Regions from separate parts of the Kineococcus sp. GCM10028916 genome, predicted to be linked through region 2. Evidence: riboswitches for the same ligand, from Rfam matches in the RefSeq annotation. Region 2 holds a riboswitch; the other holds the start of a gene.
What was found. Region 2 has a riboswitch for glycine ahead of gcvT (glycine cleavage system aminomethyltransferase GcvT). Riboswitches for the same ligand answer to the same signal wherever they lie in the genome.

Region 1 (11,512 bases), on a different contig from region 2:
GGCGTTGAGGTTCGCGCCGTCGACGTAGACCTGGCCGCCGGCGTCGTGGACGAGCCCGCAGACCTCGCGGATGGACTCCTCGTAGACGCCGTGGGTCGAGGGGTAGGTCACCATCAGCGCGGCGAGGTCGTCGGCGTGCTCGGCGACCTTGGTACGCAGGTCGTCGAGGTCGACGTTGCCCGCGTCGTCGCAGCGCACGACGACGACCTTCAGCCCGGCCATCACGGCGCTGGCGGCGTTGGTGCCGTGGGCGGAGGAGGGGATGAGGCAGATGGTGCGCTCACCGTGGCCCTGGGCGAGGTGGTAGGCGCGGATGGCCAGGAGTCCGGCGAACTCGCCCTGGGATCCGGCGTTGGGCTGCAACGAGACGGCGTCGTAGCCGGTGACCTCGGCGAGCCAGCCTTCGAGGTCGGCGGCGAGTTCGGCGGTGCCGGCGAGCTGGTCGGCCGGGGCGTAGGGGTGCAGGTCGGCGAACTCGGGCCAGGAGATCGGCTCGAGTTCGGTGGTCGCGTTGAGCTTCATCGTGCAGGAGCCCAGCGGGATCGCCCCGCGGTCGAGGGCGTAGTCGGCGTCGGAGAGGGTGCGCAGGTAGCGCAGCATCGCCGTCTCGGAGCGGTGCCGGCTGAAGACCGGGTGCGTCAGGAACTCCGACCCGCGGCGCAACGCGGACGGCAGCGCGGGGTCGGCGGTCGCCTCCGTCGGGGTCAGGCCGAAACCGGTCAGGGCCGCGGCGACGTGCGCCTCGGAGGTGGTCTCGTCGACGGTCAGCCCGACGTGGTCGGCGTCGACGAGGCGCAGGTTCACCCCCGCCTCGAGCGCGGCCGCGACCACGGCCTGCGCGCGGCCGGGCACGCGGGCCAGGACGGTGTCGAAGAACGCCTCGTGGACGACCTCGACGCCGCCGGTGCGCAGCGCGTCGGCGAGCGCCGCGGCGCGGCGGGCGACCTGGGAGGCGATGGCGCGCAGGCCGTCGGGCCCGTGCCAGACGGCGTAGCAGCCGGCCATGACGGCCAGCAGGACCTGCGCGGTGCAGATGTTGGAGGTCGCCTTGTCCCGGCGGATGTGCTGTTCGCGGGTCTGCAGGGCGAGGCGGTACGCGCGGTTGCCGTCGGCGTCGACGGAGACGCCGACGAGGCGTCCGGGGAGGGAGCGTTCGAGGCCCTTGCGGACGGCCATGTAGGCGGCGTGCGGGCCACCCGCACCCATCGGGACGCCGAAGCGCTGGCTGGAACCGACGGCGACGTCGGCGCCGAACTCCCCCGGCGCGACGAGCAGCGTCAGCGCCAGCAGGTCGGCCGCGGTGATCGCGATCGCGCCGCGGGCGTGGGCGTCGGCGACGACGGCGGCGAGGTCGCGGACCCGGCCGGAGGTCCCCGGGTACTGCAGGAGCACCCCGAACACCCCGCGCTCGCCCACCACGGCCAGCGGGTCGGCGGCGTCGAGGTCGACGCTCACGAGCTCGACGCCCAGCGGCACGGCGCGGGTGCGCAGCACGGCGAGGGTCTGCGGGAGCACGTCGGCGTCGACGGCGAACACGGCCCCGGCGGGGGCCTTGGAGGTCCGGCGGGCCAGGGTCATGGCCTCGGCCGCGGCGGTCGCCTCGTCGAGCAGGGAGGCGTTGGCCACGTCGAGCGCGGTGAGGTCGGTGACGGCGGTCTGGAAGTTCAGCAGCGCCTCGAGGCGGCCCTGCGAGATCTCGGGCTGGTAGGGCGTGTACGCCGTGTACCAGGAGGGGTCCTCGAGGACGTTGCGGCGCACGACGGCCGGGGTGCGGGTGCCGAAGTAGCCGAGGCCGATCATCGACGGCACGACGCGGTTGCGTCCGGCGAGCGCGCGCAGCGCGGCGGTCACGGCGGTCTCGTCGAGCGCTTCGGGCAGGTCGAGCACGCCGTCGCGGATGCCGGCGGGGACGGCGCGGTCGACGAGCTCCTCCGTGGAGGAGAGGCCGACGACCTCGAGCATCCGGGCGACGTCGGCGGCGTCGGGGCCGATGTGGCGGGCGCTGAACGGCAGGGCCGCGAGCTCCGGGGAGAACTCCGGCAGGTCGCTGCGGACGGGCGTGGGCGAGGTCATGGGACGCTCCGGAGGTCGCTGAGGGCAGGTACCTCCCCGTCTGTCACCCACCCGCGCAGGCGCGGACGTGCTTCAGAGCGGCCTGATCTCGCGTGGTCCTTCCGCCTGAGAGGTTCCGGGGATGTTGCCCCTTCGGCGCCGCGGTCGGACTCTTCCCCGACCAGGGTCTCTCCCACACGAGCTGAACGGCCTGCCCGCATCCTACGGGACGGGATCCCGGATCCCGGGAAGATAGGTTGACCGCCGTGATCACCCTCGCCGTCTGCAGTGCCAAGGGTGGGGTCGGCAAGACGTCCGTCGTCCTCGGGCTGGCCTCGGCCGCCCTCCACCGCGGGACCAGCACCCTCGTCGTCGACCTCGACCCGCAGGCGGACGCCACGTCCGGCCTCGACGTCAGCGCCCACCGCGACCACGACGTCGCCGCCGTGCTGCGCACCCCGAGACGTCGCGTCGCCGAGGACGCCGTCGCGCCCAGCGGGTGGGTCGACGACCACCCGGGACTGCTCGACGTCCTCACCGGTTCCGCGGCCTCCGCGGGTCTGGACACCCCCGAGGCCGACGAGGAGACGCTGAAGTCGCTGCGCCGGGCCCTGGGCAAGCTCGACGACCACGACCTCGCCCTGCTGGACACCCCGCCCTCGCTCAACGGGCTGACGCGTTCAGCGTGGCGCGCGGCGGACGCCGTGCTCGTGGTCTCCGACGCCAGCCGGTTCTCCGTGGCGGCGGTCGACCGCACGATCCGGGAGGTCCGTGCCCTGCGCAGCTCCCCGGAGGTCGTCGGGGTCCTGGTCAACCGCTACACCCAGCGCTCGGGGGAACAACGCTTCCGCTACGAGGAACTGCAGGCCATGTTCGGCGACCTGGTGCTGGAACCGCTGCCGGACCGGGTGGCCGTGCCGCAGTCGCAGGGAGCGGGGGTTCCGCTGCACTCGTTGCGGGCCAAGGCGGCGAAGACCGTCGCGGAGCAGTTCGACGCGGTGCTGGACCGGATCCTCCGCACGACGTAGGGAACCGGACGGGGTCGTGCCCCGTCCGAGGTGCGGGAACGCCGACGAACGCCTAGGTTCCAACAAGTCGGTCTACCCGGGTTCGTCCCCGCAGGTGCCGCCCGTTCTTCCCCGCGCTCTTCGCGGGCCCTAGGAGGTTCCGTGACGCCCAACACACCCCTCGACCGTCTCCGCGTGGTGCGCGCCGTCCGCGGAGCGGTGGTTCCGACCGCAGCGCCGCACGTGCCCGCTCCGGACCCGGAGGCCGACCGGATCACCGGCATCGTCACGCGGTTGCGCGCCCAGTGGACGCGTTGCGGGGCGGACATCGCCAGCCACCTGCGCCCCGGGGTCAGCGAGGCTCACCTCGACGCGGTGGAACGCCAGATGGGCCTGCTGATCCCCCGCGGTGCCCGGGCCTGGTGGCGCGCGGTCGACGGTGTCGATCCCGTCCGCACCACCTTCCGCACGAGTGCTCCGACGGTGGGGCCCGGTGGCTGGGTCCCGTTGACCCTGGAGGAGGCGGTGCGTCGCGCGAGCGGCCAGGGTCCCGGCCTCACCGCCCCGCCGGCCCTGCTGCCCCTCTTCGCCCGCGACGAGGAACTCATCGCCGTGCGCCTGGGCTCCAGCCGCTCCGTCGTCGAGCAGATCGTGCTGGCCGAGGACGGCGAGGGCTACCAGCACTCCTGGCGCGTCGGTCTCGACGAGCTGCTGAGCACCTGGGCCGACTCTTTGCTGGCCGCGGTGCACTGGCTGCCCGACGCCCACGACTGGGTGACCGACCCCTTCGCCCTGCAGGCCCTCCCCCGCGCCGAGCTCCTCGACTAGTCCCCCACCCCACGCACGACGAGAAGCCGCGATCCCGCTGGAAATCCAGCGGGATCGCGGCTTCTCGTCGTGCGTGGGGTGGGGCTAGCCGGCTTCGCGAGCGGCGCGACGCTTGGACAGCTCGTCGGCCAAGACCATGGCGGTCTGACCGGGCTCGCGGTCGGCGGGACGTTCGCTCGGCAGCGAGGCCAGCTCCCCCTCGACCTCGCGCCAGACGCGGCCCACGGCGATGCCGAAGACGCCTTGACCGCCTTGGACGAGATCTATCACTTCATCGGCCGAGGTGCACTCGTAGACGCTGGCGCCGTCGGACATGAGGGTGATCTGGGCGAGGTCGTCGACACCGCGCTCGCGCAGGTGGGTGACCGCCGAGCGGATCTGGTGCAGCGAGACCCCGGTGTCCAGGAGTCGCTTCACGACCTTCAGGACCAGGATGTCGCGGAACCCGTAGAGCCGCTGCGAGCCGGAGCCGGAGGCACCGCGCACACCCGGTTCGACCAGGCCGGTGCGGGCCCAGTAGTCGAGCTGGCGGTAGGTGATGCCGGCCGCCTTGCAGGCCGTCTGACCGCGGTAGCCGACCTCTTCGTCCAGGTCGGGGAGGTCCTCGGCGAACAGCAGACCCTGCGCACGAACTGGCGGGGTCGACTTCCGCGACGACCCTGCGACTGCATCGCCACTGCTCACGCCGGCCTCCTCGTCATCGCCACCCGTCGAGGACCGACCGGAAGCGTTCTGCATACTGACCGTAGAAGAGCACCCCCGGAGCGTCAACGAGGCGCGCGGCGCGCCGCAGACCGTGACCTTTCCGTGACCCGGGAGAACCGGTTCAGGCCTCGCCCGAATCGGCTTCGAAGTCCTCGGGCGAGATGTGGTCGAGGAACTCGCGGAACTTCTCCACCTCGTCCTCGTCCTCGTCCGGCACCGGGACGCCCCCGGAGTCGAGCACCTGGTCGGCGCTCACGATGGGGCAGCCCACGCGCAGGGCGAGGGCGATCGCGTCGGACGTCCGCGAGCTGACCGTGAGGCCACCGTCGAAGACGAGTTCCGCGAAGTAGACGTTGTCCTTGACCGCCACGATCCGGACCTCTTCCAGACGTCGGCCGACGGCCTCGATGACGTCCTTGAGCAGGTCGTGGGTCAGCGGACGGGGCGGGACCACACCCTGCTGGGCGAAGGCGATGGCACTCGCCTCGGGGGCCCCGATCCAGATGGGCAGGTACCGGTCGCCGTCCCGTTCGCGCAGCAGCACGATCGGGTTGTTGGAAGGCATCTCGACTCTGACGCCGATGACATCGAGCGCGCGCACCCGATCACCGTACCCCGGCGTCGGCTCAGCGCGCGCCGCGGCCGAGCGCGCCGGCCACGAGCGCGGTGTGCAGCCGCAGGCAGGCCGCTGCGATCTCCCGCACGACCTGGTCGGCGCGGTCGACGGACTCCCCACCGCCTCGCTGCCCGAGGCGCTGCAGCGGCGCGGCGACCTGTTCCGCGAGAGCGATCTCACGGTCGGCGGCGGTGCGGAACATCCGCAGGTGCCGGGCCTCGATGCCGTGCGCCGCCAGCGAGGCCGCGGCGCGCAGCACCTCCAGGGCCTCACCGTCGTACCACGGGCCCCCGGGAGCGGGCGAGAGGACGCCGAACCCCTCGAGCGCGTCGAGGAGCTCGGCGTCGACGCCGGACTCGCGCAGGATCTCCAGCCGGGTCAGCCGGAGGTTGGCGGCGTGGCCGTCGAACCGGTCGGCCCCCGGGACGCTGCCCGCCGCGACGACCTCGGGGACGCGCGGTGCCGCCCCGGGCTGTTCCGGCGGCTCGAGGCCGCGGTCCATGGCCTCGAGGTTCTCCCGGATGACCTTCAGCGGCAGGTAGTGGTCGCGCTGGGCGGAGAGCACGTACCGCAACCGGTCGACGTCGTCGGAGGAGAACTTGCGGTACCCCGCGGGGGTCCGGCCCGGTTCGACGAGGCCCTGCTCCTCGAGGAAGCGGATCTTGGAGATGCTGACGTCGGGGAAGTCCGGCGTCAGGATCGCGAGGACCTCGCCGATCGTCATCCTGGGCAGGCTCGGGTCCAGGGACCGCGCCCCGGCAGCGCTCACTGCTCCCCTCGCGGGCTGGAGTGGAAGTCCATCCGGTACTTGCCGATCTGCACCTCGTCGCCGGCGGCCAGGACCACGTCGTCGATGCGCTCGCGGTTGACGTAGGTGCCGTTGAGACTGCCGACGTCACGCACCCGGAACCCCGGACCCCTCGCCGGGTCGGGCGCGCGGAGGAACTCCGCGTGCTTGCGCGAGACCGTCACGTCGTCCAGGAAGATGTCGCTGGTCTGGTGGCGGCCCGCGGAGGTCCGCTCGGCGTCCAGGAGGAACCGGGACCCCGCGTTGGGACCGCGCCGCACGACGAGCAGCGCCGATCCGGCCGGCAGGGCGTCGATGGCCTCCTGGTCGTCACTGGTGAGACCGCGTTCCGCGGACTCGTGGACCTCGGGGACGACCAGACCGGCGAAGGACATGGTGGAATCCACCGGTCGCTCGGCCGCGCCACCCCGGGGGGTCGCCGCAGGGGTCGTCCCGCCCTCCGAGGACGCACCCGCCCCGTCGGTCGACGACGCAGCCAACCCGTCGTCCGACGCAGCCAACCCGTCGTCCGACGACGTGCCCGACGCAGACATCGACACCACCTCTCACGCTGGCAGAACACGTGACTCCCGGGGGCAGGCAACTCCCTGCACGCGGGCGGTCACGCTTGGAACTTCCAGGATCACCCTAGCCGTGCCGACCCGGCAGGTCAGGTCACCGGGTCGACACGGGTGGCGGAGCGCTCAGCCCGCGTGGGCGGTGTAGGCCTCCGCGTCGAGGAGGCCCTCGACCTGCGCCACGTCGCTCGGCGTGATGGTGAACATCCAGCCGTCGCCGTAGGGGTCGGTGTTCACCAGGTCGGGACGCGTCTCCAGCCCCGGGTTGTGCCCCGAGACGGTGCCGGACACGGGCGCGGTGATCTCGCTGACGCTCTTGGTCGACTCGACCTCACCGCAGGCGCCACCGGCGGCGACGGTCTCGCCCTCGGCGGGCAGCGAGACGTACACGACGTCCCCGAGGGCGTCCTGGGCGTGGTCGGTGATGCCGACCCGGACGGTGCCGTCCGCCTCGACGCGCACCCATTCGTGCTCGCTGGTGTAGCGGAGGTCGGCGGGGACGTTCGACATGCTGGAACTGACTCCTCTGGTGGGGACGGCCGGACGGGGACTCAGCCGGTGCTGGCGGAGGGTTCCGGTGACGCCGGGCGAGCGTACTGAGGCGCGGAGACGGCGTGCAAGGCGTCCACCTGCACCCCGTCGGCACCGGCGGCGTTGCGGACCTCGAGGTCCGCCCCGGCGGAGCGCAGCGTCTCGCGCACCCCGCCCGGGATGTCGAGGGCGGTGGAGAGGGTGTCCGGGTCACCGATCACGCTCACGACGTAGGGCGCGCGCTCGGTCGCCCCGTCGACCAGGACGGCTCCGGTGGTGTCGGTGAAGGCGGTCTCGGCCACCACGCGGGTGCTGCCGATCTGGATCGCCTCGGCGCCGGCGTCGCGCAGCTCCTGGACGAACTGGATGAGGTTGGTCGAGCGCACGGCGGCGTCGGGGTCGGTGATGGTGGCGACGATCCCGGGCCCGTGCGCGGGCAGCGTCCCGGCCAGCAGCCCGTACTCCTGGGCCCGCTGCTCGGCGGCCTGGGCGGCGGCCTGGGCGGAGTCGGACCCCTCGGTGAGCTGACGCCGGGTCGCCTGGAGGCTGTCGAGCTCCTCCTGCAGGCGGTCCCCCCGTTCGGTGGTGTCGTCCAGGATCCGGACCAGGTCGGTCTCGCGCAGGTCGCTCAGACCCGAGGTGCTCGTCTGACGCACCTGCACCACGAATCCGAAACCGAGCGCGGCGCAGAGGATCCCCGCCAGGACCTGGGCGCGCGTGGCGCGGGGCCGACCCGCGCGCCACAACCGTCGCCACGGCGAGCGGCGCGTGGCCGCGGGCTCGCTCACGCGTTCAGCAGGTGCCGGCGGATGGCGGCGGCGTTGGAGAAGATGCGCACCCCGAGCACGACGACGACCCCCGTGGACAGCTGCGAGCCGACGCCGAGCTGGTCGCCGAGGTAGACGATGAGGGCCGCGACGACGGCGTTGGACAGGAAGGAGACGACGAACACCTTGTCGTCGAAGATCCCGTCGAGCACCGCCCGCAGACCGCCGAACACCGCGTCGAGCGCGGCGACCACGGCGATCGGCAGGTAGGGCTGCAGGGACACCGGGACCTCGGGGTGCAGGAGCACACCCGCGACGATCCCGACGACGAGTCCGACGGCTGCGATCACGTCGCGGAACGCTACCTCCCCCACCGCCTTCCCCGAGCCGCCGCGCGCCCGGTCCGTGGTCCCGCCGGGATTCCCGGCGGGATCACGGGGCGGAGGGGTGGGCCAGGCGCAGGTCGAGGCGGGGGGCGGCGGGCAACGTCATCGGGTCGTCGCCGGAGCGGGTGTCGACGCCGGCGGAGATGCCGTAGTTGTCGCGCAGCACCTGCAGGTAGCGACCCGCGACGGACGTCGCCAGACCGGTCTGCAGGGCCGTGGGGTCGCCGATGGCGGAGATCGTGTACGGCGGGGTCAACGGGCGGTAGTCGACGAGGACGGCCTCACCCGCCGCGCGGATCGAGGACAGCGAACTCAGCCGCTGACCGTTGATCGCGACGGCCTCGGCGCCGTTCTGCCACAACCCGTTGACGACGATCTGGACGTCGCGGTCCACGACCCGTCCCGAGGTCGTGGTGGAGCCGGAGTCGTCGCTGCGCGCGTCGTCGAGCACGACCTGCAGCCCCGGGCCGGTGACGGCGGTCGCGGCGGCGGCCACGGCGAGTCCGCCGGCCTGGGCGTCGGCGGAGGCGGCGGGTGCCCCGCCCAGCCGCGCCGCGAGCGCGGCGTTGTCGGTCTGGGCGCGGGCGACCTGCGCGGTGAGCCGGTCGGAACGCCCGGTGCTGTCGTCGATCCGCTGCAGCAGCGCCTGCCGGCCGCGGTCGGCCGCGGGTTCGGCCGCGGCGGCGCGCACCCCGGCGACGGCCAGCAGCCCGCCGATCACCAGCAGCGCGAGCCAGGTCAGGCCTCGCCCCGAGCGGCTGCGCTCCTCCCCCGTCTCCGCGCGACGTCGGGCGGCCGCGGCGTAGCCGGGGTCCAGCGGGCGGGTCATGACCTCGGTGAGCAGCGCCGTGCTGGCCGCGGGGTCGCGCGGCACCTGCGGCCGGGCGCTGCGGGGACTCACCGGCGTTCGGCGCGCCACAACCCGACGACCTGGGAGACGTAGAGGATCCCCGACCACCAGTACAACCCGGTGCCCCACAACGCGAAGGCCCAGCCGAGCGCGCCGGCGTACGTCGACAGCGTCGGCGAGACCTCACCGAGGAGGAGGAGCGGGAAGGCGGCGAGCAGGCAGAACGTGCCGGCCTTGCCGAGGAAGTGGACGGGCAGGGCGCTGTGACCGAGCTTCGCCAGGAACGGCAGGGTCACGATCATCGTGACGTCGCGGGCGACGAGCACGACGACCAGCCACCAGGGGATCAGGCCGCGGTAGGCCAGCCCGAACAACGTGGTGAGGATGTAGAGCCGGTCGGCGAAGGGGTCCAGGACCTGCCCGAGGCGGGTGACCTGGTTCCAGCGTCGGGCCAGGTTGCCGTCGAGGTAGTCGCTGGCCCCGCTGACCGCGAGCACGAGCAGCGCCCAGCCGTCCTGACCGTTGGTGATGAGGACACCGAAGACGGGGACCAGGAGCAGTCGCAGGAAGCTGAGCGCGTTGGGGACGGTGAGGACGCGCGTGCTGACGACCTGTTCGCTCGCCGTCGCCACCCCTGCCACCCCGTCCCGCGCTGTCGCCCGTACGCGCACGCGCACCGGGAGAACAGCCTACGTGGCCGGGCCTCTCCCCTCCGTCACACGCCGGACGGGCGCCCGCGTGAGCGAGGTCGCCCAGGTCGTTCGCCGGGCGTACTGTCGTCGTGTTGTCCGACACATGTCGCACAAGATGATCTGAGGAGATCGAGCATGGCCACCTACGACCTGAGCAACCGTTCCGCCATCGTCACCGGCGGGGGTTCCGGCATCGGCCGCGCCGTCGCGCTGGAACTGGCGAGGAACGGCGCCTCCGTCCTCGTCGCCGACCTCGTCGAGGCGTCGGCCGCCGGGGTCGTCGCCGAGATCGCCGAGGCCGGCGGAACCGCCCGGGCCTTCGTCGGCGACGTCGCCGACTTCGACACCAACCTCGCGATGGTCGCCGCCGCCGTCGAACTCGCCCCCCTGAAGGTCGCCGTCAACAACGCCGGCATCGGCGGCGAGGCCGCGCCGGTCGCGGAGTACTCCCTCGACTCCTGGCACCGGGTGGTGAACGTCAACCTCAACGCGGTGTTCTACGCCCTCAAGGCGCAGATCCCCGCCATGCTCGCCGCGGGCGGTGGCTCGATCGTCACCATGGCCTCCGTGCTCGGCAGCGTCGGCATCCAGGGCTCCAGCGCCTACGTCACGACCAAGCACGCCGTCATCGGTCTGACCAAGAACGCCGCGCTGGAGTACTCCGGGCAGGGTGTCCGCGTCAACGCCGTCGGTCCGGGGTTCATCCAGACCCCGCTGATCGACGCGAACCTCTCCGCCGAGGCGAAGGCGGGGCTCGCCGCCCAGCACGCCGTGGGCCGCCTCGGCACCCCCGAGGAGGTCGCGGCCCTGACCGCCTTCCTGGCCAGCGACGCCGCGAGCTTCGTGACCGGTTCGTACCACCTCGTCGACGGTGGCTACGCCGCCCACTGACCCACCCCACCCACCGACTTCTGGGGAACTTTCCACCCTTCCTGGGCCCGGGTAGGGTGGAAGGTCCCCCAGAAGTCGGTCAGGGGAGGTCGGCGAGGGCCTTCAGCACCCGCTCGTCGCTGACCGGGTGGGCCGTCGGGACACCCGGGGCGAACTTCTGCAGGCGCAGTTCCTCCAGCGTCCAGCGGATCCGCGCCAGGTCCGGCGGCACCGGGGACCCTGCGCGTCGCACCCGCTTCAGGTACTCCTCGCGGACCCGGGCGAACTCCGCCATCCGCACCCGGTCGCGCTGGGGGTTCTCCGGCATCGTCGCCAGCCGGCGGTCGATCCCCTGCAGGTAGCGCAGCAGGTCCGGCAACCGGTCGACGCCCGTGTCGGTGACGAAACCCGCGTGGACGAGTCCGCTGAACTGCTCCCGGACGTCGGCCAGCGAAGGCACGAGGACGAGGCTGCTGGTGCGGGAGATGTTCTTCTCCACCGCGGCCGCGGTGCGCAGGACGCGCAGGGTGCGCTCCACGGCGCTCACGGTCAGGTCCACGAAGCGCTCCGCCACCCGGGCCCGCAGCTCCTCGAAACCGGCTGCGGTGCGGACCGATCCGCCGTCCGCCTCGTCGAGCAGCTGCGCCGCGGCGGCCTGGGCGCAGTCGGCCACGACCGCGTTCGCGTCGGCGTGCGGAGCGCGGGCCAGCAGGAGCTTCGCGTCGTTGCCGAGGGAGTTCTGCACGGTGCGCACCGGGGAGGGCAGGGCGAGCGTCAGCAACCGCAGGACCCCCTCACGGTGGGCGACGGCGGCCTGCACGGAGTTCGGGAACGTCCGCAGCC
Region 2 (11,512 bases):
GCGGGGGGCGCCGGGGCCCAGCGCCGAGACGGCTGCCCGCGTGCTGCGGGCGGCCGCCGACCTCGGGTACCGCGCCGATCGCGCGGCGAGCAGCCTCGCGCTGCGGCGCACCCGCCTGCTCGGGATCACCGTGGCCGTCCGCAACGCCTTCCACGCCGAGCTCGTCGAGGAGCTGCAGGACGCCGCGGAGGAGGCCGGCTACGACGTCGTGCTCGCCGCGGTGACCCGCACGCGGGGGGAGCGGGCGGCGGTCGAGACCCTGCTGGACTCCCGCTGCGAGGCGCTGCTGCTGCTCGGGCCGGAACTGCCCGGTGCGGAGCTGGCGGAGCTGCGGCGACGCGTCCCCGTCGTGGTCCTGGGACGGCGGCCGCGCCTCGCGGACCCCGGGTCGCCGGGGCCCGACGTCGTGCGCGCCTCCGACGAGGTCGGGACGCGGCTGCTGGTCGAGCACCTGGTCGACCTGGGTCACCGGGACCTGCTGCACGTCTCGGGCGGCGCGGGGGACATCGCCGCCGACCGCCGCGCCGGGTTCGAGGCCGCCGTCGCGGCCGCCGGGGTGCGCGGGCGGGTCGTGGAGGGGGCCTTCGACGAGGAGGGCGGGGCGGCCGCCACCCGGCGGGTCCTGGGTGGGGGGTGGACGGGGACGGCGGTGGTGGCCGCCAGCGACCGGATCGCGCTCGGCGTCCTCGACGTCCTCCTGCGGGAGGGGATCGCGGTCCCCGGGCGGGTGTCGGTGACCGGCTACGACGACAGCCTCCTGGCCCGGTTGGGGCACGTGCGGCTGACGTCGGTGAGTCAGGACGCGGCCGGGCAGGCGGCGTGCGCGGTGCGGGCGGCCGTGCGGCGCCTGGACGGCGAGGACGATCCGGGCCCCGCCGACGTCGTCCTCGTCCCGCGGCTGGTGGTGCGGGACACGACCGGTCCAGTCATGTCAAAATGACAGGACAAATTACCCGGAGGTTCTCGTGCCCCTGCTCCGCTTCGACCTCGTCGCCGGCCGTCGCCCCGACGAGGTCGCCACCCTGCTCGACGCCGCCCACACCGCCGTGGTCGAGGCGTTCGGCGTCCCCGACGGCGACCGGTACCAGGTCGTCCACCAGCACCCCGAGGGCGAACTCGTCGTCCACGACACCGGCCTCGGCATCGAGCGCACCCGCGACGTCATCGTGCTGCAGGTGACCAGCCGCCCCCGCCCGCGCGCGCAGAAGGAGGCGTTCTACCGCCTGCTCGTCGAGCAGCTGCGCACCCGCTGCGGGACCGCACCCTCCGACGTCGTCGTCTCGGTCGTGGAGAACTCCGACGCCGACTGGTCCTTCGGCCACGGCCGCGCCCAGTTCCTCACCGGGGAGCTCTGAGCCGGCGCGGCGGGACGCGGCGGCGCTGGTCCCCGGGGGCGGTCGTGTGCCACGCTGACAGGCAGCACAACTGAACACACGGCCGCTTCCCCCGGGCGGGAGAGCCCCACCGGTCCCACCGGTGGGCACCGAAGGAGCAACCACCCCGGAACCTCTCAGGTCCACGTACCGCCACGGGCAGGCCGCTCTGGAGAGCAGGACCCCTGGGTCCTCACCGACGGGGAAAGCCCTGCCCCGCAGGGTGAAGCTCTCAGGTTCCGCGACAGAGGGGGTCCAGCACGCGACCGCACCGCGCGGTCGCGACGAGAGGAGCCCCGTGAACACCCAGGTCAGCAGCGCGACGGTCAGCCCGACGAGCACGCCCCTCGCCGACGTCCACGCGGCGCTCGGCGCCTCCTTCACCGACTTCGCCGGCTGGCAGATGCCGCTGCGCTACGCCTCCGACCTCGCCGAGCACAAGGCCGTCCGCGAGCGCGCCGGGGTCTTCGACCTCTCGCACATGGGGGAGATCCGGGTCACCGGCCCCGAGGCGGGAGCGGCGCTGGACGCGGCCCTCGTCGGGCGGGCCTCGACCATGCCGATCGGCCGGGCGGCCTACGGGATGCTCGTCGACCACGAGGGCGGGATCGTCGACGACCTCGTGACCTACCGCCTCGGCGAGCAGGAGTTCCTCGTCGTCGCCAACGCCGCGAACGTCGAACCCGTCGTCGTGGCCATCGCCGACCGGTGTCGCCCCTTCGACGTCCACGTCGCCGACGAGACCGCCCGCTGGGCCCTCGTCGCGGTGCAGGGGCCGGCGTCGGTGGCGATCCTCGGACCCCTCGTGGACGTCGACCTCGACGCGCTCGGCTACTACCGCAGCGCGTCCGCCACCCTGCGCGACGTCCCCGTGCTGCTCGCGCGCACCGGGTACACCGGGGAGGACGGTTTCGAGGTGTTCGCCCCGGTCGAGCACGCGGTCACCGTCTGGGACGCGCTGCTGTCCGCGGCCCGGGAGCACGGTGGGGTCCCCGCCGGGCTGGCCTGCCGGGACACCCTGCGCCTGGAGGCGGGGATGCCGCTCTACGGCCACGAACTGACCCGCGAGACCAGCCCGTTCGCCGCCGGCCTCGGCCGTGTCGTGAAGCTGGACAAGGACCCGGGACCGGTCGGGCTCGAGGCGCTGCGACGACTCGCCGAGGTCGCACCCGCCCGGGTGCTGGTCGGCCTGAAGGGATCGGGGCGCCGGGCTCCCCGTGCCGGGTACGCCGTCGTCTCCGACGGGAACCCGGTCGGGGAGGTCACCAGCGGCGCGTTGTCGCCCACGCTCGGCTACCCCGTCGCGATGGCCTACGTCGACGCCGCGCTCTCCGCCCCCGGCACCGCGCTGGCCGTCGACGTCCGCGGTTCCGAACTGCCCGTCGAGGTCGTCGCACTGCCCTTCTACCGTCGGGAGCGCTGACGCGTGAGCGCTCCGCTGTCCGTCTTCGACATGTTCTCCATCGGCATCGGCCCGTCGAGCTCGCACACCGTCGGCCCGATGCGCGCCGCCCTCGCCTTCGCCGAGCACCTCGAGGGAACCGCCGCGCTGGAACGGGTCGTCTCCGTCACCGTCGACCTCTACGGATCGCTGGGGGCCACCGGCCGCGGACACGGCACCGACCGGGCCGTCGTCCTGGGACTGCTCGGTGAACGGCCCGAACTCATCGATCCCGACGCCGTGGGAGGGCTCCTCGACGAGATCCGGCGCAGCGGTCGACTGCGGGTCCTCGGCCGGCACCCGGTGGGTTTCGACCTCGACGGCGACGTCCGCCTGATCGGCCGGACCTCGCTGCCCGCCCACCCCAACGGCATGGTGTTCACGGCCCGCGACGCCGCCGGTGACGTCGTCGCCGAACGCACGTCGTACTCCGTCGGCGGGGGTTTCGTCCGCGACCACCCGCTGGACGCGAGCGAACCCGTCGTGGGGACCGGGGCGGGGTTGCCGCACGGTTTCCGCAGCGCCCAGGAACTCCTCGACCACTGCCGCTCGACCGGCCTCGGGGTCGCGGACCTGGTGCGCCGCAACGAGGAGAGCCTCCGCTCCGGGAACGACGTGGACTCCGGGCTGCTGGACATCTTCGCCGCCATGGCGGCCTGCGTCGACCACGGCCTCGTCACCGACGGAACCCTCCCCGGCGGGCTCGGCGTCCGCCGCCGCGCCCCGCGCCTGCACCGCGAACTCCTCTCCGAGGAGGGGAACACCGCCGCCGACGTCCTGCACGCGATGGACTGGGTCAGCCTCTTCGCGCTCGCGGTGAACGAGGAGAACGCCGCCGGCGGCCGGGTCGTCACGGCCCCGACGAACGGCGCCGCGGGCATCGTGCCTGCCGTGCTGCACTTCTACCGGCGCTTCGTCCGCGGCGCCGACGACGCCGGGACGGTCCGGTTCCTGCTGGCGGCCGGGGGGATCGGGATCATCCTCAAGGAGACGGGTTCCATCTCCGGCGCCGAGGTCGGCTGCCAGGGCGAGGTGGGTTCGGCCAGCGCGATGGCCGCGGCCGGTCTCGCCGAGGTCCTCGGGGGAACTCCCGAACAGGTGGAGAACGCCGCCGAGATCGCCGTCGAGCACCACCTGGGCCTCACCTGCGACCCCGTCGGCGGGCTCGTCCAGATCCCCTGCATCGAACGCAACGCCGTCGGCGCGACCACCGCGATCCACGCGGCCCGCACCGCGATGCGCGGTGACGGCAGCCACGTCGTGAGCCTGGACACCGCGATCGCGACGATGCGCCAGACCGGCGCGCACATGCGCTCGGAGTACAAGGAGACCTCCCTCGGCGGTCTCGCCCTCACCGTCATCGGCCGCCCCACCGTCGGGGTCAACGTCCCCGAGTGCTGACCCCCGGGTCCGGCGCGGAGCGGCGGACGTGGCGGTCGACGGCCTCGGCGAAGGCGGTGACGGCCTTGCGCGCGGGACGTTCGGGGGAGGGACGCGAGGTCGCCAGCGACAACGTCCAGCTCAGCGGCTCACCCGCGAGGGGCTGCTCGTGGCAGCCGGCCCCGACGGGGACCGAACCCGGTACGAACGCCGGGCCGAGACCGGCGGCGACGTAGCGGGGGAACGTCGAGACGTCCGGCACCTCCAGGACCACCCGTCGCGTCGCGCCGACCCGCGCGAACAGCGTGTCGACCTGCAGGCGGTTCGCGAAACCCGGCGGGCCGTCGATCCAGCGGTCCCCCGCGAGGTCCGCCAGTTCCACCGGGGCCGAGGAGGCCAGCGGGTGCCCGGGGGGCAGCAGCAACCGGAAGGCGCTCCGGTCGAGGTGGCGCAGCACGACGCTCGCCGGCGGCCGGAACGGCCAGGACAGGAACGCGACGTCCAGCTCGCCGTCGACGAGAGCGCGCAGCAGACCCCGCGAACCGTCGGCGAAGACCCGCATCGACACCGACACCCGGGGGTTCGCCGTCGTGAACCGCTGCAGCAGCGGGGGCAGGTCCACCGGGTGCATCGTCGTGACGACGCCCACGACCAGCGGCCCGGAGGGTCCACCGTCGGCGTCGAGCACCGCCGAGCGCGCCTCGGAGACCCCGGCGAGCACCCGTCGGGCCTCCGGCAGCAGGGCCCGGCCCGCGTCGGTGACGACGGCGCGGCGTGAGGTGCGGACGAACAGGGCGACGCCCAGGTCCTCCTCCAGCGCCCGCACGACGGTGCTCACCGCGGACTGCGCCGCCCCCAGCCGCCGGGCGGCCGCGCTGATCGTCCCCGCCTCGACGACGGCGAGGAACACCTCCAGCTGACGCAGCTCCACCGCACTCCCATCCCGCTCCATACCGCTCTTCCATCACCGATCCCGATGGATGGTCCCACCGCCCAGCGTTGGAACGGAAGGCTTGATGCGGGCCGGTGCTTGCACGGTCCATGGGATCGAACCGCCGGCACCGTCTCGGCTTCTGGATCGTCGCCTCCGCCTTCGCGACCGCGCTGGCCTTCGCCACCGTGCCGACCCCGCTGTGGGCCCTCTACCGCCAACGCGACGGGCTGCCCACGGTCGTGGTGACCGTCGCCTTCGCGGTCTACGCGGCCGGCGTCGCCATCGCCCTCTTCACCGTCGGGCACCTCTCCGACCACCTGGGCCGGCGTCGCGTCCTCGCCCCCGCCCTCGTGCTCGAGGCCGTCGCCGCGCTCGCCCTCGCGCTCACCCCGAACCTCGCCGTCCTCATCGTCGCCCGCATCGTGACCGGGCTCGCCGTCGGTGCGCTGACCCCCACCGCCACCGCGTACCTCGCCGAGCTCCACGGCCGGACCGCCTCCCGCAGGCCGGGGCTCGGCGCCGTCGTCGCCACCGCCGCCAACCTCGGCGGCCTCGGCCTCGGGGCTCTCGTCGCCGGGTTGCTCGTCGGCCACCTCGGGGACCCGCTGCGGGTCCCGCACGAGGTCTTCCTCGTCCTGCTGCTGCTCGCCGCAGCGGCCGTCGCGCTGCTCGTCCCCGAGACCGTCGATCGCGAGCACCGGCCCTACCGCGTCCAGCGGATCGCCGTCCCGGCCGCCGCCCGGGGCCGCTACCTCGCCGCCGCCCTCGCCGCCTTCGCGCTCTTCGCCGTCCTGGGACTCTTCACCTCCCTCGCCCCCGCCGTCCTGGCCTCCCTCGGGCACCCCGGCCCGGTGACCGGCGGGGCGAGCACCTTCGCCGTCCTCGCGGCGGCGGCGCTCAGCCAGGTCCTCCTCGTCCGCCTGCGCGCCACCCACCAGGTGCGGATCGGGCTGGCCCTCACCGCCCTCGGCGTCGTCGGTCTCGGGGCCGGGGTGGTGCTCGGGCTCGTCGCGGTGTTCCTCGGCGGCGCGGTCGTGGCGGGGGCGGGCGTCGGCGTCCTGCTCAAGGGCTCGCTCACGACGGCGACCTCGCTGGCCCCCGCGGGGGCCAGCGGTGAGGCGGCCGCCGGCATCTTCCTGGCCGGCTACCTCGGGATGGCCGTCCCGGCGCTCGCCGTCGGGTTCAGCAGTTCCGCCGGGGTCGCCTACGACGTCTCGGTCCCCGTCCTCGCCGTCGTCGTGCTCGCCCTCCTGGGCACCGTCGCGGTGGCCCTGCGCCGCAACCCCGCGCCCGACTCCGAACCCGGCTCGGAGCTTGCTGACAGCGGCCCCGCCCAGGTGTCTACTGGTGGCGGCGACGACCGGCAGGAGGTCGCCGCCGGCCCTCGGTGAGGAGGTCCACGTGCGCACCACGAGAACCGCTGCCCCGGACCGTCTCGAGGTCGAGCACCCTCCCCACCCGCACCCCGGCCTGGCCGTCGCGCTGCTCGGGCTGGCCCTGGTCGTCGCCGTCGTCGTGGCGGTGGTCGTCGTCCTCCTCGTCCGCGCCGCCGACGGCGGAGTGCCCGCAGCACCCGGTCTGCCGGGTCTGCCGGGCCACGTCCCGCAGCCGGTCCCCGGCCCGGTGGTCCGCGCCTGACCTGGAACGCTCGACCTGGGACGATGACGCGATGCCCACCCGTCGCCGCACCGACCCCGCCGAAGGCCTCGCCGCCGTCCGCGCCGTGGAGGACCTCTGGGAACGGGGCGAGGAGCCCGCCCGGCCGGTGCTGGCCACCGCCGTGCGGTACTCGCTGGAGGAGCTCGCCGCCCGCTACCCCGGGGGGAGCGTCGAGGTGCGCGTGCCGCCGTTCGCGGCGGTGCAGGTCATCGAGGGCCCGCGACACACCCGGGGGACCCCGCCGGCCGTCGTGGAGATGGACGCCACGACCTGGATCGAGCTCGCGACGGGCCGGACGGAGTTCGACGCGGCCCGGACCGCGGGGCGCGTCCAGGCCAGCGGCAACCGCGCCGACCTCGGCGAACTGCTGCCGCTCGTCCCACCGCGTACCGTTCTCCCGTGAGCGAGCAGGCCCAGACCCCGTCCCCCGGCGACGCGCCGGGGGAGACCCCTCAGGTGTCCCCCGAGGTGTCGCCGGAGCGCGAGGGCACCGCGTTCGTGCAGGTCACCCGTCGTCGGGCGCCCCGGTTCCGCGCCTTCGTCGTCACCGGACTGGTGCTCGCCTTCGTCGTCGCCGCGATCGTCGCGGCCGTGACCCCGGCACGCGACGGCTACTCCCAACGCGCCCTCTTCGGGTACCTGTTCTGCGCGCTGGCCCTGTTCGGGGTCCTGCTGGGGGGTCTGGTGGCCGTGCTCGTGGACCGCCGCACCGGGACCCGGCCCGCCCCCCGCGTGCGGCGCGGCCGCCGTCGTTGACGTCGGTCCCCGGCGCAGTCGTCGACGTCGGTCCCCGACGCAGGGGTGTGACACACTTCGAGCGTGGCCCGCGGTGACGGACGTCTGAACCACGACCTGCTTCCCGGCGAGAAAGGACCTCAGGACGCTTGCGGCGTCTTCGGGGTCTGGGCTCCCGGTGAGGAAGTCTCCAAACTGACCTTCTACGGTCTCTACGCCCTGCAGCACCGGGGGCAGGAGGCGGCTGGCATCGCCGTGAGCAACGGCGAGCAGATCCTCGTCTTCAAGGACACCGGTCTGGTGTCCCAGGTCTTCGACGAGTCCGCGCTGGAGTCCCTCCAGGGGCACATCGCGGTCGGTCACGCCCGCTACTCCACGACCGGTGGCGGCGGGTGGCAGAACGCCCAGCCCACCCTCGGCGACACCGCCGGCGGGACCGTGGCGCTCGCGCACAACGGCAACCTCACGAACCTGTTCGCGCTGCGCGACCTGCAGGCCGAGCGCTACCCGAACTCCGCCCGTCCCGTGCTGCCCGGACGGCCCTCGCCCAGCGAGCTGGCCCGCGGCAACACCACGGACACCGCGATCCTCACGGCCCTCTTCGCCGGGGACCCCGACCACACGCTCGAAGCGACGGCTGCCGAGGTCCTGCCGCACGTGCAGGGCGCCTTCAGCCTCGTCTTCATGGACGAGCACACCCTCTACGCCGCCCGGGACCCCCAGGGCATCCGCCCGCTGGTCCTGGGGCGCCTGGACCGCGGCTGGGTCGTGGCCTCGGAGATCCCCGCGCTGGACATCGTCGGCGCGAGCTTCGTCCGCGAGATCGAACCCGGCGAGCTCATCGCCATCGACGCGGACGGCCTGCGCAGCACCCGCTTCGCCGAGGCCAAGCCCAAGGGCTGCGTCTTCGAGTACGTCTACCTGGCCCGCCCGGACACCGCCATCAACGGCAAGGTCGTCCAGGAGGCCCGCGTCGAGATGGGCCGGGTCCTCGCCCGCGAGCACCCCGTCGAGGCCGACCTCGTCATCCCCACCCCGGAGTCCGGGACGCCCGCCGCCATCGGCTACGCCGAGGAGTCCGGCATCCCCTACGGACAGGGGATGGTGAAGAACTCCTACGTGGGCCGCACCTTCATCCAGCCCAACCAGACGATCCGCCAGCTCGGGATCCGGTTGAAGCTGAACCCGCTCAAGCACGTCGTGGCGGGCAAGCGCCTCGTCGTCGTGGACGACTCGATCGTCCGCGGCAACACCCAGCGCGCCCTGATCCGGATGCTGCGCGAGGCCGGCGCCGCGGAGATCCACGTCCGGATCTCCTCCCCGCCGGTGAAGTGGCCGTGCTTCTACGGCATCGACTTCGCGACCCGGGCCGAGCTGATCGCCAACGGCCTCTCCGTCGAGGACATCGCCCAGAGCATCGGGGCCGACTCGCTCGGTTACATCTCGACCGAGGGCATGATCGAGGCGACCGAGCAGCCCGTCGAGCGGCTCTGCACCGCCTGCTTCTCCGGCGAGTACCCCGTCCCGCTGAACGACCTCGACCGCCTCGGCGAGCACGCGATGGACAAGCCGCGCATCCCGATCACACCGGTCTCCCGGTCCGAACCCGCCCAGGGGGCCCAGCAGTGAGTGCGACGACGACACCGGCGACGACACCCGCGGGGACGACGTACGCGGACGCGGGGGTCGACGTCGTCGCGGGGGACCGCGCCGTCGAGCTCATGAAGGCGTCCGTCGCCCGGACCCAGGGGCCCGAGGTCGTCGGCGGCTTCGGCGGCTTCGCCGGCCTCTACGACGTGTCGGTGCTCAAGGACTACCGCCGCCCGCTGCTGGCCACCAGCACCGACGGGGTCGGCACCAAGGTCGCGATCGCGCAGGCGCTCGACCGGCACGACACCATCGGCTCCGACCTCGTCGGCATGGTCGTCGACGACATCGTCGTCTGCGGTGCGACGCCGCTGTTCATGACCGACTACATCGCGTGCGGACGGGTCGTCCCCGAGCGGATGGCCGCGATCGTCGCCGGCATCGCCCGCGGCTGCGAGGAGGCGGGCGTGGCGCTGATCGGCGGCGAGACCGCCGAGCACCCCGGTCTCCTCGGGCCGGAGGAGTACGACGTCGCCGGAGCGGTCACGGGGGTCGTCGAGGCCGACGAGCTGCTGGGCGCGGAACGCGTCGAGGTCGGCGACGTCCTCGTCGCGATGGCCAGCTCCGGGCTGCACTCCAACGGGTACTCGCTGGTCCGCCGCGTCTTCGCCGACGCCGGGTGGGCCTACGACCGGCACGTGGAGGAGTTCGGCCGCACCCTGGGCGAGGAGCTCCTCGTCCCGACCCGGATCTACGCCCGGCCCGCGCTGGCCACGTTGGCCTCCGGTGGCGTGCACGCCATGAGCCACGTGACCGGTGGGGGCCTCGCGGCCAACCTGGCGCGTTGCCTCCCGGCGGACGTGACGGCCGTGGTGGACCGCACGACCTGGACCCCGGGTGCGGTGTTCAGCCTGGTCCGCGACCTCGGCCGGGTGCCGACGGACGACCTCGAGCGCACCCTGAACCTGGGCGTGGGCATGCTGGCCGTCGTGCGTCCCGACAGCGTCGACGCCGTGGTGGCCACCCTGGAACAGGCCGGCATCCCGGCGTGGGTGTGCGGTGAGGTGCGTGGACGCACCGAGGCGGACGGCCCCAGCAACGGCAAGGGCATCGCAGGAGGCGTGACCCTCCTCCAGGGCCGGCACCAGGGTTGGTGACGGCGGTGGAGGCGGGACACGCCCCGTGCGATGCCTCGGTCGTGCGTGCTGCGGTAGACCCGTAGCCTCCGAGCCGGTCAGGCTCGGCGCTTGGACGTCCACTCGTCGTGGTCGTCCGTCGCGGTGTACTTCGACCAGTCCTCGGCTTCGTCCTCCGAGTCGTCGTCCTCTACCACGTCAGACTCCGGCGCCTTCTGGGGCTCTGGTCGCCCGAGTTGGCGGTACGGGTCGGGCCCGTGAAGCTCACGTTGCAGAGCGTTGTAGTCGGTGTCGGGACTGAAGTACTTCAGCTCCCGAGCGACCTTCGTCTGCTTGGCCTTCTGACGGCCGCGCCCCATGGCGTCGACCCCCTCGCGCGTCGGCCGGGGCAGACAGTGCTGACCCCGGAGCAGCTGTCATCTCTCCGTGGCTCCAACGGTACATGTTCGCGAGACCTTCCGGCATCCCGGTCGCCACCTGGACACCCCGGACGGCCCACGAGCGTGTCCCGCGCGGCTGCCGCGCATGCTGTTAGCTGTGCCCATGACCAGCGTCGGAGGCGGAACGGACCGCCGTGTCGTGGCCGGGATCGACTCCTCGACCCAGTCCTGCAAGGTCGTCGTCCGCGACGCCGGAACGGGCGAGTTGCTGCGGATCGGGCGGGCCAAGCACCCCGACGGCACCGAGATCGACCCCGCACGCTGGTGGCAGGCCCTCGAGGAGGCCGTCGCCGACGCCGGCGGCCTCGACGACGTGGACGCGCTCGCCGTCGGCGCCCAGCAGCACGGCTCGGTGCTGCTCGACGAGAGCGGCGAGGTCGTGCGGCCCGCGCTGCTCTGGAACGACGGGCGCTCCGCGCCCGCGGCCGAGGCGCTGACCGCCGAGCTGGGCGGCCCGAAGGCCTGGGCCGACCAGGTCGGCAGCGTCCTGGTGGCCTCGCTGACGATCACCAAGCTGCGCTGGATCGCCGAGCACGAGCCCGAGAACGTGGCCCGCACCGCCGCGGTCTGCCTCCCGCACGACTGGCTGACCTGGAAGTTGGCCGGCGGTCAGGGGGCGCGGCTGGTGACGGATCGCGGGGACGCGTCCGGGACGGGCTACTGGTCACCCGCCGAGGGGGGCTACCGCACGGACCTGCTGCAGTCCGCCTTCGGCGCCTCGCCGGACCTGCCGGACGTCCTGGGGCCGGCGGAGTCCGCGGGCGCCAGCGCCAGCGCCAGCGCTCTCTCCCGGGGTGCCCTGATCGGGCCGGGGACCGGGGACAACA

Region 1: linked by a shared signal. The riboswitch ahead of gcvP (aminomethyl-transferring glycine dehydrogenase) and the one ahead of gcvT (glycine cleavage system aminomethyltransferase GcvT) in region 2 are both predicted to bind glycine.

What each region holds. Positions count from the first base shown of each region.
Region 1 is NZ_JBHTFM010000001.1:62,924-74,435, reverse strand. It holds gene gcvP (aminomethyl-transferring glycine dehydrogenase) at 1-2,073, opposite strand, end outside; glycine riboswitch at 2,157-2,258, opposite strand; gene ACFQ46_RS00365 (ParA family protein) at 2,319-3,080, shown strand; gene ACFQ46_RS00360 (hypothetical protein) at 3,222-3,887, shown strand; gene ACFQ46_RS00355 (MerR family transcriptional regulator) at 3,972-4,571, opposite strand; gene ACFQ46_RS00350 (bifunctional nuclease family protein) at 4,714-5,193, opposite strand; gene ACFQ46_RS00345 (MerR family transcriptional regulator) at 5,219-5,932, opposite strand; gene ACFQ46_RS00340 (FHA domain-containing protein) at 5,974-6,549, opposite strand; gene gcvH (glycine cleavage system protein GcvH) at 6,700-7,083, opposite strand; gene ACFQ46_RS00330 (DUF881 domain-containing protein) at 7,125-7,892, opposite strand; gene ACFQ46_RS00325 (small basic family protein) at 7,889-8,221, opposite strand; gene ACFQ46_RS00320 (DUF881 domain-containing protein) at 8,304-9,158, opposite strand; gene ACFQ46_RS00315 (CDP-alcohol phosphatidyltransferase family protein) at 9,155-9,739, opposite strand; gene ACFQ46_RS00310 (SDR family NAD(P)-dependent oxidoreductase) at 9,935-10,690, shown strand; gene hrpA (ATP-dependent RNA helicase HrpA) at 10,770-11,512, opposite strand, start outside.
Region 2 is NZ_JBHTFM010000017.1:169,573-181,084, forward strand. It holds gene ACFQ46_RS17205 (LacI family DNA-binding transcriptional regulator) at 1-940, shown strand, start outside; gene ACFQ46_RS17210 (tautomerase family protein) at 966-1,355, shown strand; glycine riboswitch at 1,533-1,631, shown strand; gene gcvT (glycine cleavage system aminomethyltransferase GcvT) at 1,672-2,796, shown strand; gene ACFQ46_RS17220 (L-serine ammonia-lyase) at 2,827-4,215, shown strand; gene ACFQ46_RS17225 (LysR family transcriptional regulator) at 4,196-5,125, opposite strand; gene ACFQ46_RS17230 (MFS transporter) at 5,236-6,519, shown strand; gene ACFQ46_RS17235 (hypothetical protein) at 6,530-6,766, shown strand; gene ACFQ46_RS17240 (sterol carrier family protein) at 6,798-7,190, shown strand; gene ACFQ46_RS17245 (hypothetical protein) at 7,187-7,543, shown strand; gene purF (amidophosphoribosyltransferase) at 7,607-9,151, shown strand; gene purM (phosphoribosylformylglycinamidine cyclo-ligase) at 9,148-10,266, shown strand; gene ACFQ46_RS17260 (DUF3073 domain-containing protein) at 10,344-10,604, opposite strand; gene xylB (xylulokinase) at 10,789-11,512, shown strand, end outside.